DNA from 3 places in the Dongshaea marina genome. Region 1 is predicted to be linked to each of the others. Evidence: predicted binding sites of a transcription regulator. Region 1 holds the regulator's gene; each other region holds the start of a gene.
What was found. Region 1 encodes sigma-54, which starts transcription at its own class of promoters, with help from an activator protein. Its sites were predicted from a motif close to TGGCACNGTTTTNGCTT; they were not measured.

Region 1 (4,183 bases):
GCCCATATGCAGGGAGATGTGGTCGGCAAAAGCCTGCAACCAAACAACTATCTCAAACGTCTCAACACAGATGAAGCAACCCTGGATCTTAAAACCAACATAGTGACAGGGGATAAGCCGGTCGTCATCTATGGCCAGGATGTCACGACCCGCGGGGTTGGCTTCGTCGGTAACCTAAACAAGAAAACACTCAAGATTCTGGATGACGCACATGCAATCTATACGACTCCGAACCGCTAGCCTGCTGCTGATGCTGCTGGCTCTACCAGCACTGGCCAAGCAGTCCGATTTTCAAAAACCTGTGGATGTGGTCTCCAAAACCCAGTTTGGCGATATGACTGCGGGCACCCTGACCTTCAGCGGCAATGTGGTGATCCGTCAGGGCACCATCTTAGTTCACGCAGATAAGGTGATCGCGGTGCGCGATAAAGAGGGTCAGATCAAGACCATTACCGCCTATGGCAAGCCTGCTACTTTTCATCAGCTGATGGATGATGGAAGACCGGTCGACGGCCGGGCCGATACCCTGCTCTATCAGGTATCCAAACAGCTGGTGACCCTGACCGGAGAGGCTCAGGTCAAACAGCTGGAAAGTGAAGTCACCGGCAACGTAATTACCTATCAGATGGATAAACAGCAGATCAACGCCCAAAGCAAGGGCAAACAAGATCGCGTCCATACGGTGTTTATTCCGAATCAGTTCAAAAAATCCGATACCAAGCAAAGCAACAAATGAGGTCACTATGGCGCTGTTAACCGCATCAGGTCTGCAAAAGAGTTACAAGGGTCGGATGGTTGTTCAGGATGTGAGCCTTTCGGTTGCAACCGGGCAAATTGTCGGCCTGCTGGGTCCTAACGGAGCCGGGAAGACCACCTCGTTTTACATGATCGTCGGCCTGGTACAGCGGGATAACGGCAGCATCTGCATCGACGAACTGGATGTCTCGACCGAGCCAATGCATATCCGTGCCCGCCAGGGGATCGGCTACCTACCTCAGGAAGCCTCAATCTTTCGCCGCCTGAGTGTTGAACAAAATCTGATGGCTGTTTTAGAGACTCGTCGGGATCTCGATCATGGAACGAGACAGCAAAAGATGGAACAGCTACTTGAAGAGTTCAATATTACCCATATTCGCGGTAGTCTAGGAATGAGCCTCTCCGGAGGTGAGCGCCGCCGGGTTGAGATCGCAAGAGCCCTGGCTGCAGAGCCAAAATTTATCTTGCTCGATGAGCCCTTTGCCGGGGTAGATCCGATATCTGTGTTGGATATCAAAAAAATAATTGAGCATTTACGGGACCGGGGGCTTGGGATCCTCATTACTGACCACAATGTAAGAGAGACACTGGATGTTTGTGAAAAGGCTTACATTGTCAGCCATGGTAAGCTGATAGCGGAGGGTACACCTCAGGAAGTGCTGGCAAACCAACAGGTCAAGCAGGTCTACCTGGGAGATCAATTCAGTCTATAGTAAAAGCAAGGGCGCAGACCCGGGCTGAAAGCGGATCAGAAAGCCATAACAATAAGGAAGCACAGTCCTAAATGAAGCCATCACTGCAGTTAAGAATTGGTCAGCAGCTGACCATGACTCCACAACTTCAACAAGCGATCCGGCTGTTACAGCTCTCAACACTCGATCTGCAGCAAGAGATCCAGGAAGCGCTCGATAGCAACCCCCTGCTGGAAAACGAAGAGAGCCAGGAGCAGGATGCAGATCAAGCCCGTGAAGAGTCCCTTTCTGCAGACACCGAGACTGAGCACCAAAGCGAGCTGGAGATCAAAGAAGCATTGGATCAGGAGCAGCTCTCTGACGACTTGCCTGTAGATACCACCTGGGAAGAAGCCTACAGCGCCGGAGCAAACACCCCGGCCGTCTCGATTCGCGATGATGAACGAGACTCCATGTTCCAGGGGGAAACCACCCAGAGCCTGCAGGAGCACCTGCTCTGGCAGGCCAGGATGACCCCTTTCACCGATGAGGAATCCGCCATTGCGCTGGCGATCATCGATGGCATCGATGAATCCGGCTACCTCAAGCAGGAGCTGGAGGATATCCAGGAAGCGGTCAGCAGTCCCAATGAGGAAGAGCCGATCTCCATCGAGGAGATCATAACGGTCCTCAAGCGAATTCAGCACTTCGATCCCGTCGGAGTCGCGGCTCGCTCGGTTCAGGAGTGCCTGCAGATCCAGCTCAACAACTATGACTCTTCGACCCCCTGGCTGGAGCAAGCCAAACAGGTGGTCGAGCAGCACATGGATCTGCTGGGCCAAAGAGATTTTCGCCAGCTACAGCGCAAGATGCGCCTTAAGGAAGAGGAGCTGCGCGATGTCCTGGATCTGATCCAGCATCTTGAGCCCCGCCCCGGTAACCGGATCGTCTCCAGTGCATCGGCCTATGTGATTCCGGATGTCTCTGTGATCAAGCGCGGTGAGCGCTGGGTGGTAGAGCTTAATCCCGACGCTGTACCCAAACTAAGGGTCAACGAGCAGTATGCGGCCATGGTGCGATCTGCCAGTTCCCAGGCCGATAGCAAGTTTATTCGCTCTCACCTTCAGGATGCCAAATGGCTGATCAAAAGCCTGGAGAGCCGCAACGAAACCCTGCTCAAGGTCGCCCGCTGTATTGTGAACTATCAGCAGCAATTCTTTGAGCATGGGGAAGAGGCGATGAAACCCATGGTACTCAATGATGTGGCTGAGGCTGTCGAGATGCATGAGTCCACCATCTCCAGAGTGACCACCCAAAAATTTATGCATACCCCACGGGGTGTGTTTGAGCTTAAGTATTTTTTCTCCAGTCACGTCAGTACCGAGAGTGGCGGAGAATGTTCATCAACCGCAATTCGTGCATTGATCAAAAAACTGGTCGCTGCAGAAAATCCAGCCAAGCCGCTGAGTGATAGCAAAATTGCCAAGCTGCTGGCTGAACAAGAGATCAAGGTGGCAAGACGCACGATTGCCAAATATCGGGAATCTCTGGCGATACCACCTTCTAACCAACGAAAACGCCTGGTGTAAGCATCAGAAACAAAAGGAAGACGTTTATGCAGATTAATCTGACTGGTCACCACGTAGAAGTTACCCCTGCACTCAGGGACTATGTTGAAAACAAATTCACCAAGCTGGAGCGCCGCTTCGACCACATCAATCAGGTACATGTGGTTCTCAACGTAGAAAAACTCGATCAGATCGCTGAAGCCAATCTTCATGTTAATGGCGGCGAGATCTTTGCCAATGCCTGTCACCAGGACATGTATGCCGCTATTGATGGCCTGATCGATAAGCTGGATCGGCAGATCATCAAACACAAAGAGAAGATGTCTCACAAATAACATCATGAATCTTATTGAGCTACTCACACGGGACTGCACGCAAAGTGCTGTCCCGTGCCGCAGTAAAAAGCACGCTTTTGAAATCATCAGTGAGCTGGCGGCCGAGAATCTGGATCGTCCCGCTCTACCGATACTCGAAGCCCTGCTAAACCGGGAGAATATTGGTAGCACGGCGATTGGTCAGGGGATCGCCATTCCTCATGGCCGACTCGCCGATCTGGAGCAAGCGACCGCGGTGCTGATCACCTTGCAGGAGCCTCTGGATTTTGATGCTCTGGATGGTCAGCCTGTCGACCTGCTATTTGCCCTGCTGGTTCCTGAAGATCAATGTCAACTACACCTGAAAACCCTGTCACTCATCGCCAAGACTCTTAATCAAAGATCCTTTAGCCAGAAACTCAGAAACGCCAAAGATAGCGAGGAGCTTTATGAGCTCATCACTTCAGCGTGAGGCCATTATGAAACTAGTCACCGTCAGCGGTCGCTCCGGATCAGGAAAAACCGTTGCCCTGAGAGTTTTAGAAGATCTTGGGTACTACTGCGTCGATAACCTTCCCGTAGTCCTGCTGCCCGAGCTCCTCAATACCCTGCGGGGGAAATACCAACAGGTTGCCGTCAGTGTCGATGTCCGCAACATGCCAGCAGAGCCCGAGCAGCTGCTCACCGATCTGCAGACCATCCGCAGTGAACCTGGTATTGATGTGACCGGACTCTATCTGGATGCCACCGATGACAAGCTGGTCCAGCGCTTTAGTGAGACCCGCCGCTTACATCCCCTCTCAAGGGGTGATATGTCACTGGATGAGGCGATCATCGAAGAGAGCCGACTGCTGGCCCCTCTGGCCTCCAGTGC
Region 2 (4,183 bases), 600 kb from region 1:
TCGACCTGGTTCAGGGAGTCAATATCTTCGGGACGCACCACCCCGGTGAGGCGAATATACTCATTGCCGTTATTGAGCATCATCCACTTCTCACCGCGGATCACCAGGTTGCCATTCGACAGCACCTTGGTCACAGTAACTGAGATATTTCCGCGTAGGTTATTGCTCTGATCAGCCTTACCAGCCCCGGTAAATTCACTCTCTCGATTAAATCCTGCCGATATCTGATTAAAACCCAGGGCATTGATGGTCTCCCCACCAATTTTTAGGGGGGTCGTGGTGGTAAAACTATTATCCTTGCTATGTGTCGAGTTGGCTTTTTTAGAGGCTGTTGTGGTCTCATTCAAGGTGACAGTGATAATGTCTCCCACCTTGAGTCCCCTGACATCAGAGTAGAGATTATTCGCATAACCACGCTGATAAATTGAGCCTGTTGGAACCATATTGACCTCGGGCTCATCGGGGTAGACTGGCGCATAGTCAGGATCATCCGGTGTAGCAACCGGATAGGGCGAGGCACATCCGCCCAACAGAACTAACAGCAACATGCCCAACAACAGTCTCATCATGGTGTCACCTTACAACTGCTGGTTGACGAACGACATCATCTGGTCAACCGCAGAGATCACCTTAGAGTTGATCTCATAAATGCGCTGTGACTGAATCAGATTCACCAGCTCTTCGGTCACATTGACATTGGATGTTTCCAGCATTCCCTGCTTGATATCACCAAATCCATCGGCTGCTGCGGTCCCTGCGATGGGGGCTCCACTTGACTGAGTCTCTATAAATAGATTCTCCCCCATTGGCTCAAGTCCCACGGGGTTAATAAAATCGGTCAGAGTGATCTGTCCCAGCTCCTGAGGCGCCGCTTGTCCCGCCAGCTGCACCGAAACCGTTCCATCAGTACCAATGGTGATGCTCTGTGCGTTATTCGGGATCTGAATTTGTGGCTGTAGCACATAGCCCACGCCCGGGGTTACGATCGTTCCCTCATCATTCATGGTGAACTGACCGTTGCGGGTATAAGCAGAGGTGCCATCCGGGAGCTGGATTTCATAGAAGCCCCGACCACTGATCATTATATCCAGTGAGTTATCTGTGGTTTGAACATTACCCTGGCTAAAGGTTTTTTGGGTGGCGACCACCTTGGAGCCCACCCCCAGCATCAAACCCGAAGGTAGCTCGGTATCCGCCGAGGAGCGTCCCCCGGTTGATTGATGTTTTGATAAAGAAGATCCTCAAAGATGGCCCGGGATTTTTTATACCCCACGGTACTGGCATTCGCCAGGTTATTGGAGACCACCGAAATGTTGGTCTGTTGGGCATCGAGGCCCGTTTTGCTGATCCATAATGCAGGATTCATACTAGCCTCCTAAAATCATCTCATTCTGAGCAGTCGCTCCTGAGCCTGATCATTTTCCTCTGCGGTCTTCATCATCTTGACCTGGGTTTCAAACTGACGCTGTAACTGAATAAGGTGGGTCATCTCCGCCACAACATTCACATTGCTCGATTCAAGCTTGCCATTGGCAAGGCGTACATCGGCAGAGACCGCCTCCGCCTCTCCATCTTTGCGCCGAAACAGCCCGTCATTTCCTTTATAGAGATCCTGGATTTGCGGGTTCACCAGCTTTAACTGTTGAAAGTCTTCAGGGATATCCGGGGTCGCCCCCGCCAATAAGCCGTGGATGGTGCCATCTTTGTTGATCACGATTTTGTCCATCTGCGGCAAGATAATCGGATTCCCCCCTACATCGACCAGGGTTAATCCTGTGCTGGTTTGTAGCTCTCCGGTCACAGAAATGCTGAGATTACCCATCCGGGTAAAGGCCTCTTCACCCTTGCTGTCCTTTACTACCAGCCAGCCCTCTCCCTTAACCGCAACATCCAGCTCCCTACCTGTGGTGATGTAAGAACCCTGGTCATAGTTGGTAGCCGCTCGCTCCGTCATGGAGAACACCCGAGTCGGCAGCCCTTCACCAAAGGCTTGCATGGCACGAGCCTGTTGAAAGTCGCTCTTAAAACCTATGGTGCTGGCATTGGCCAGGTTATTGGCCCGCTTGGCCATGCTCACCATATTCTCTTTGGCTCCCGTCATGGAGACATACAACAAGCGATCCATACGACACTCCAGTCAATTCGGTGACTACCTGGAGAAATGCAAGGGGGGTGCCAGAAATGAGCAAGGCGGCTATCGCCGCCTTGCTCAAGAGGATATTCAGGTTAACGGATCTGCAGGATTGTTTGCTGGAGGCTACTGTTAACTTCAAGGGCCCGTGAGTTGGCCTGGAAGTTCCGCTGCGCGGTGATGAGATCCACCAGCTCAGCCGTGAGGTTTACATTCGACTGCTCAAGGGCCGCCGAGTTGATGGTACCAAAGGTTCCTGAGTTCGCCTCACCTGCGATGGCAACCCCGGAGTCCTGACTCTCTTTCCAGCTGGTTTCACCGTTTTGTCTCAGCCCCTGCTCGTTAGAAAAACGCACCAGGGCCACTCTTGACAGAGGAGTAGATGTACCATTGGAGTAGGTCGCCTTCACCAAACCATCGGATCCGATATCGACACCGGTTAAGCGCCCTACCGTCAGTCCATTCTGCTCAAGGTTGGTCACCTCAAATTCGGAGGCAAATTGGGTGGTCTCTGTGGTACTAAAACGCAGGGTCAGTTGCTGGCTACCATCGGCTCCCGCCCCAAGTACCCCGGCTCCTGCTGTGCCACCTAAGCTGGTGACCCCAGAGACTGAAGAGTGATAGTGGCAGGGCTGGTGCCACCACTCGTTAGCATGGAGCCACTTGCATCAAAGGTCAATACTGCACCTCTATGAGTGCCTACAGTCATACTTACGAAGTCTCCCGCATCGGTATTCGCACCGGTGTCATCCAAATCATCCGCGATACCATCCGGAGTCTGAGTTCGCCCGCTAGATGGAAGCGTCATCCCCGTCTCAAAGTCAACCTGGTACTGGCCTGCATTTGGAGTATTATCGCCTGTATCCGTAACCACATTCACTGCCGTATTATCAACAAAGGCGAAAACTCCCCAGTGGTTTGCTCCTGTATAGGAGCCCCTGCGGGTTTCACGAAATACATGGTGACAGTATGGGCCTCACCCAATGAATCATAAACCGTCATCGAGGTTGCCGCGTTATAGGTGGTGGTATTGGCCGGATCAAAATTAGCAACAGTGAGTGCTGTTTCGGCTGCTGGCAAATTCAGTGAAATGTCGAGAATTGATGTCTGGACCGGCACTCCGGCAGTCTCTGGTACCTGCACCGTACCCGAAGTCCCGAGACTTACCGAAGATGAACTTCCATCGGTATTCACCGGAAAACCTCTTAAGAAGTTACTGTTTGAGTCCACTACATAGTTGTCTTTATCCAGCTTAAAGGCTCCCGCCCGGGTAAAGGTATAATCCAGAGAGGTTGGCTCAGAGGAGGTCACAAAGAAACCGGAGCCGGTGATCGCCAGATCAAACGGGTTGTTGGTGAACTGCAACGAGCCCTGATGAAACTGCTGGGCAACGGTTGAGGTGCTCACACCATCCCCCACCTTGGTTTTACCCGCGGTGAAGATAGAGGAGGCATACACATCGGCAAATTCAGCACGGGACTCTTTAAAGCCTGTGGTATTCACGTTCGCGATGTTGTTTGCCGTGGTATCCAGATCTTTTTGAGCGGCATTGATCCCACTGAGGGCGATATTAAAAGACATGATGCTACCCCTTTGTACACCTTATGAAGCGACTTCAATCACTTCGTTAAGCTTAATTCCACCCAATCCCTGCAAGTTAAGTACCACATCGCTCATTCCCTGACCGAGGCTCACGCTATCCACATGGGCAAAGGTCGCAACCGGCAACTCCTCGCGATTACCTTCAATAAGACCAGTGGCCTTGATTTTGTACATGCCAGCAGGCAAAGGGTTGCCGCTTTGATCCTGGCCATCCCAGCTAAAGCTGACATTTCCTGCCGCCTGATCGCCTAAATTATAAGAGCGCAATAGCTCACCATTGGCCCCTTCAATTTGCAGCAATACATTACCGGCTGACAGTGGAAGATTGATCTTGCCCGAAATATCCTGCCCCTCCTGCATATGTGAGGTATTAGATGGGATCAGGACACTCTTACCCACCAGCCCTGAAACCTGCAAAGCCTGGCCCGAGGTCATCACTGAGTTGAGACT
Region 3 (4,183 bases), 660 kb from region 1:
TCTCTGAAAAACCCGCCTTAACCAGGGCTTTGATCAGCAGCGCCCGGACCGGCTCCCTGCGCTCAACCTCCTGCCACATCAGCCCTGAGACCTGATGCTCCAGCAGTTTTCGGATCATCTGGATCTCATGGCGCATCTCACTCATCTCCTGAGTACCGCTATTGCCCTTATGTTGGCGATTCCTGTTTCGGGAAGGCTCACTGTGTTTGGTGCCCTGATGCCATTGCTGTTGCTCGGCAAGGGACTTGGGGGCTTCGAGGGGGGATTGCTCCTGGCGCTGCAGAAGTTTATCCAGGGTATCTGCAAAATTGCGGGTTTGCTCTGAAGTCAGTGGCGTTTCACCCAGAGATGGACCTGCCCCCGGACGGGCCGCTGACAGGCTGACCGAATCCTCTTTGAGCCCCCCATCTGGGGTTGCTCTGATTGAGCCGCCTGCTGCTCGCGATAATCAACCGCCGCGACTATCTCAATGCCTCCGCGAGCTTTCTTGTTGGACATGATCACGGCATCCGGCCCCAGCACCTCTTTGACCTCTGCCAGTGCCGTTCGCATATCCTTGGCAAAAAATCGCTTTATTTTCAAAGATAAGCCTCCAGACCGTTACTGTTGTCCAACCGAACTTACGATACGGATCTGCCGATCATCAGGCACCTCCTGGTATGCTAGCACACGCAGGCTGGGTATCGTATTTTTCACAAACTTCGCCAAAGTGGTACGCAACACCCCGGAAGTGAGGAGTATCGCCGGAGATCCCTGCAGCTCCTGCTCCTGAACCGCCTCGGTCAAAGAGTGCTGCATCCGCTCTGCCAATCCGGGCTCAATTCCGGCCCCTCCAGCCCCGCCGGCCTGTAGCGAGCTATGCAAGATCTGTTCAAGCTCAGGAGACAGGGTGATCACCGGCAGCTCAGGTTCAATCCCGGCAATCTCCTGAACAATCAGCCGACGTAAGCTGATCCTGCAAGCCGCCACCAGGATCTCTGGGTCCTGGGTCTTGCTCGCATACTCACTCAGGGTCTGCAGTATGGTTCGCATGTCACGAATCGGCACTCCTTCATCGAGTAGGGACTGCAGAACTTTAGCCAATACCCCAAGCTGTAACACCTCAGGAATAAAGCCTTCCACCAACTTAGGATGAGTTTTAGCTGTCATATCCAGTAGGTTTTGCACCTCTTCATAACCGAGCAAACTGGACGCATGATTGACCAGCAGCTGGCTCAGGTGAGTTGCGATCACAGTTGAGGCATCCACCACCGTATAGCCCATCGCCTGAGCATGCTCTCGCTGCTCTTCGGCAACCCAAATGGCATCCAGACCAAATGCCGGCTCCTTAGTCTCTATACCCTGAACCTGACCAAACACCTGACCCGGATTGATCGCAAGCTCCTTGTCAGAATAAACCTCAGCATCCCCACTTGAAACCCCCATCAGGGAGATCTGATAACAATTGGGAGAGAGATCAAGATTGTCCCGGATATGCACCGGCGGGATCAAAAAACCCAGCTCCTGAGACAGCTTTTTACGAACCCCCTTGATCCGATCCAGAAGATCGCCCCCCTGGGTCCTGTCGACCATGGAGATCAGGCGATAGCCGACCTCAAGGCCGATCACATCGACCGGCATCACGTCATCCCAGCTGAGATCTTTATGCTCAATTTTCGCCTGCTCGGGAGCCTCACCACTCTGTGCAAGCTCTGTATGCTTTTCAAGGGCCGCCTTGCGATGGCGCACCAGAAGCCAGCTTCCCACTCCGGCAATCACCGCCAGGGTCAGAAACGAAAAGTGTGGCATTCCTGGAACCAGCCCCATGATCAGCAGCACGGCTGCGGCGATAATCAGCGAGCGTGGGTTGTCAAACATTTGACTGAGCATCGCCTTGCCCATGTCCTGATCGGTATTCTGGCGGGTGACTATGATAGCTGCAGCGATGGAGAGCAGCAGTGAGGGGATCTGGGCGACCAGCCCATCCCCTATGGTCAGCAGGGTATAGATCTGGGTGGCCTGGGCAAAGGTCAGTCCATATTGAGCAACACCGATCACAAAGCCACCGATGATATTGATAAACAGGATCAGGATACCGGCTATCGCATCGCCTTTTACAAACTTTGAGGCACCATCCATCGAACCATAAAAATCAGCCTCTTCAGTCACTTGCTTACGCCGCGCCTTGGCTTCATCCTGATTGATTAATCCAGCATTAAGATCCGCATCGATCGCCATCTGTTTACCCGGCATCGCATCCAGGGTAAATCGGGCACTCACTTCGGAGATCCGACCTGCACCCTTGGTGACCACTACAAAGTTGATGATCATCAGGATCAAAAACACCACCAGACCAACCGCATAGTTGCCGCCGATCACCACGGAGCCAAAGGCCTGGATCACCTGGCCTGCGGCGCCGGGACCGGTATGGCCATCCAGCAGTACGATTCGGGTTGAAGCGACATTGAGCGCAAGACGTAGCAGGGTTGCAACCAGCAAGATGGTAGGAAAAGCAGCAAAATCAAGAGGTTTTCTGGCATACACTGCCACCAGCAGCACCACCAGGGCCAGAGAGATATTGAATGAAAACAGAATGTCCAGCAGGAAGGGGTGCATCGGCAAGGTGACCATCGCCAGAGATGCCAGCACCAACAGTGGGGTACCAAGCCCCCGATCCAGTGAGAAACGAGTCTGTTTAATCTTCTGTAACACCTGAGGTAATGCCATCACAGGGTCCAAAAACTGACGATTTATAGCTAGTAAGCAAAGAGCAGGCCGGGTATAAAAAATACTTTTTAAACAGAGGGTTAAAGTCAAATTTTCTGATTTGGATCATCTGAAATGGATAGTCGGCCCGATTTTAGAGAGATCCCGCCTGCAAGGTGATGCACCGATGAAAAGCCTCTGGGCTAGCCTTCTTTGTAGTACTCCTTAGGAATTGGTAGCTCTTCGGGAAGAGGCTTAGGCCTTGCGCCTCGCCCCTTACGGAAGCGGTTCAGCTGATACACATAGGCCAGGATCTGGGCCACCGCCATAAACAAGCCTTCAGGAATGGTCTGATTGAGCTCAGTGGAGTGATAGATAGCCCGGGTCAGGGCTGGCGAGCGCATCACCGGAACCTCATATTCGCGGGCGATCTCACGAATTTTAAGGGCAACCTGATCCACCCCCTTGGCGATCACCATAGGTGCCGCTCCCTGGGTCTGCATGTCATACTTCAAAGCAACCGAATAATGGCTTGGGTTGGTGATCACTACATCGGCCTTGGGAACCTCGGCCATCATCCGTCGGTTAGCCATCTCCATCTGGCGGCGGCGGATCTGGGTCTTCACCTCGGGTTTTCCCTCGGTATCCTTGTACTCATCTTTGATCTCCTGCTTGGTCATCCGTAGTTGCCGGGTGTAATTCCACATCTGAAACGGCACATCGATCAGCACGATCGGGATCAGCGAGCAACAGAGCATCAGCAACATCCACAGTAGGATATCAAACGCCTTTTCTACCGCCTGATGAAGCGGCAGTGAGCTTATCGACAGGATCTCGGTGAAACGAAAGTAAAGCAGGATCGCCAGAAAAAATCCTATGGTCAGCACCTTGGCCACAGCTTTGACCAGCTCCATCAGCCCCTGGATACCAAACATCCGCTTGAGCCCCTTGAGCGGGTTGAGCTTGCTCGCCTTGGGCATCGCCGCCTTGGCACTGACCTTAATTCCACCCAGCAGAATGTTCCCCACCAGGGCGGCAATCATCACAAAGAAAAACAGCAATAGCATCGGCAAGCCGATCACCGGAAGCACCTTGGCCAGGGTCAGCTTAGTCGTCTCCTCATCAAACACCTCGGCCCGGGTCATCACATAGTTGTTCTTGAAGATGCTGAACATGGCGTTGGCAATCTCATCCCCCACCAAAAACAGTGAGGCCACGGCAACAAACAGGATCGTTGCCGTCCCCAGCTCTTTGGATCTGGGGATCTGCCCCTTTTCCCGCGCCTGGTCAATTTTCCGTTGCGTCGGTTGTTCCGTTCGTTCCTGACCGTCTGACTCAGCCATGACAGCTCCTTAACAGCTCACCCGGATCAGTGTGCACATCAGACTATTGGTGTTGTGCCACTGCCGTTCGAAGTGAGCCTGAAAGCCGCCCACGGTGAACCAGAGAATAAACAGACCAAAGATCATATTGATCGCAAAACCGATACTAAAAATGT

Region 2: the regulator sigma-54 is predicted to act here: its motif matches at 2,162-2,178, upstream of DB847_RS04885 (flagellar basal body rod protein FlgF).
Region 3: the regulator sigma-54 is predicted to act here: its motif matches at 2,741-2,757, upstream of flhA (flagellar biosynthesis protein FlhA).

What each region holds. Positions count from the first base shown of each region.
Region 1 covers NZ_CP028897.1:379,352-383,534, reverse strand. The annotation lists gene lptC (LPS export ABC transporter periplasmic protein LptC) at 1-240, shown strand, start outside; gene lptA (lipopolysaccharide transport periplasmic protein LptA) at 212-736, shown strand; gene lptB (LPS export ABC transporter ATP-binding protein) at 744-1,469, shown strand; gene DB847_RS01975 (RNA polymerase factor sigma-54) at 1,541-3,016, shown strand; gene hpf (ribosome hibernation promoting factor) at 3,043-3,330, shown strand; gene ptsN (PTS IIA-like nitrogen regulatory protein PtsN) at 3,335-3,781, shown strand; gene rapZ (RNase adapter RapZ) at 3,789-4,183, shown strand, end outside.
Region 2 covers NZ_CP028897.1:980,000-984,182, reverse strand. The annotation lists gene flgH (flagellar basal body L-ring protein FlgH) at 1-566, opposite strand, end outside; partial or broken gene flgG (flagellar basal-body rod protein FlgG) at 579-1,366, opposite strand; gene DB847_RS04885 (flagellar basal body rod protein FlgF) at 1,382-2,125, opposite strand; gene DB847_RS26550 (flagellar basal body rod C-terminal domain-containing protein) at 2,227-2,322, opposite strand; partial or broken gene DB847_RS24775 (flagellar hook-basal body complex protein) at 2,344-2,670, opposite strand; gene DB847_RS24770 (hypothetical protein) at 2,721-3,005, opposite strand; gene DB847_RS24765 (flagellar hook-basal body complex protein) at 3,008-3,712, opposite strand; gene DB847_RS04875 (flagellar hook assembly protein FlgD) at 3,734-4,183, opposite strand, start outside.
Region 3 covers NZ_CP028897.1:1,039,407-1,043,589, reverse strand. The annotation lists partial or broken gene flhF (flagellar biosynthesis protein FlhF) at 1-582, opposite strand, end outside; gene flhA (flagellar biosynthesis protein FlhA) at 601-2,706, opposite strand; gene flhB (flagellar biosynthesis protein FlhB) at 2,889-4,028, opposite strand; gene fliR (flagellar biosynthetic protein FliR) at 4,038-4,183, opposite strand, start outside.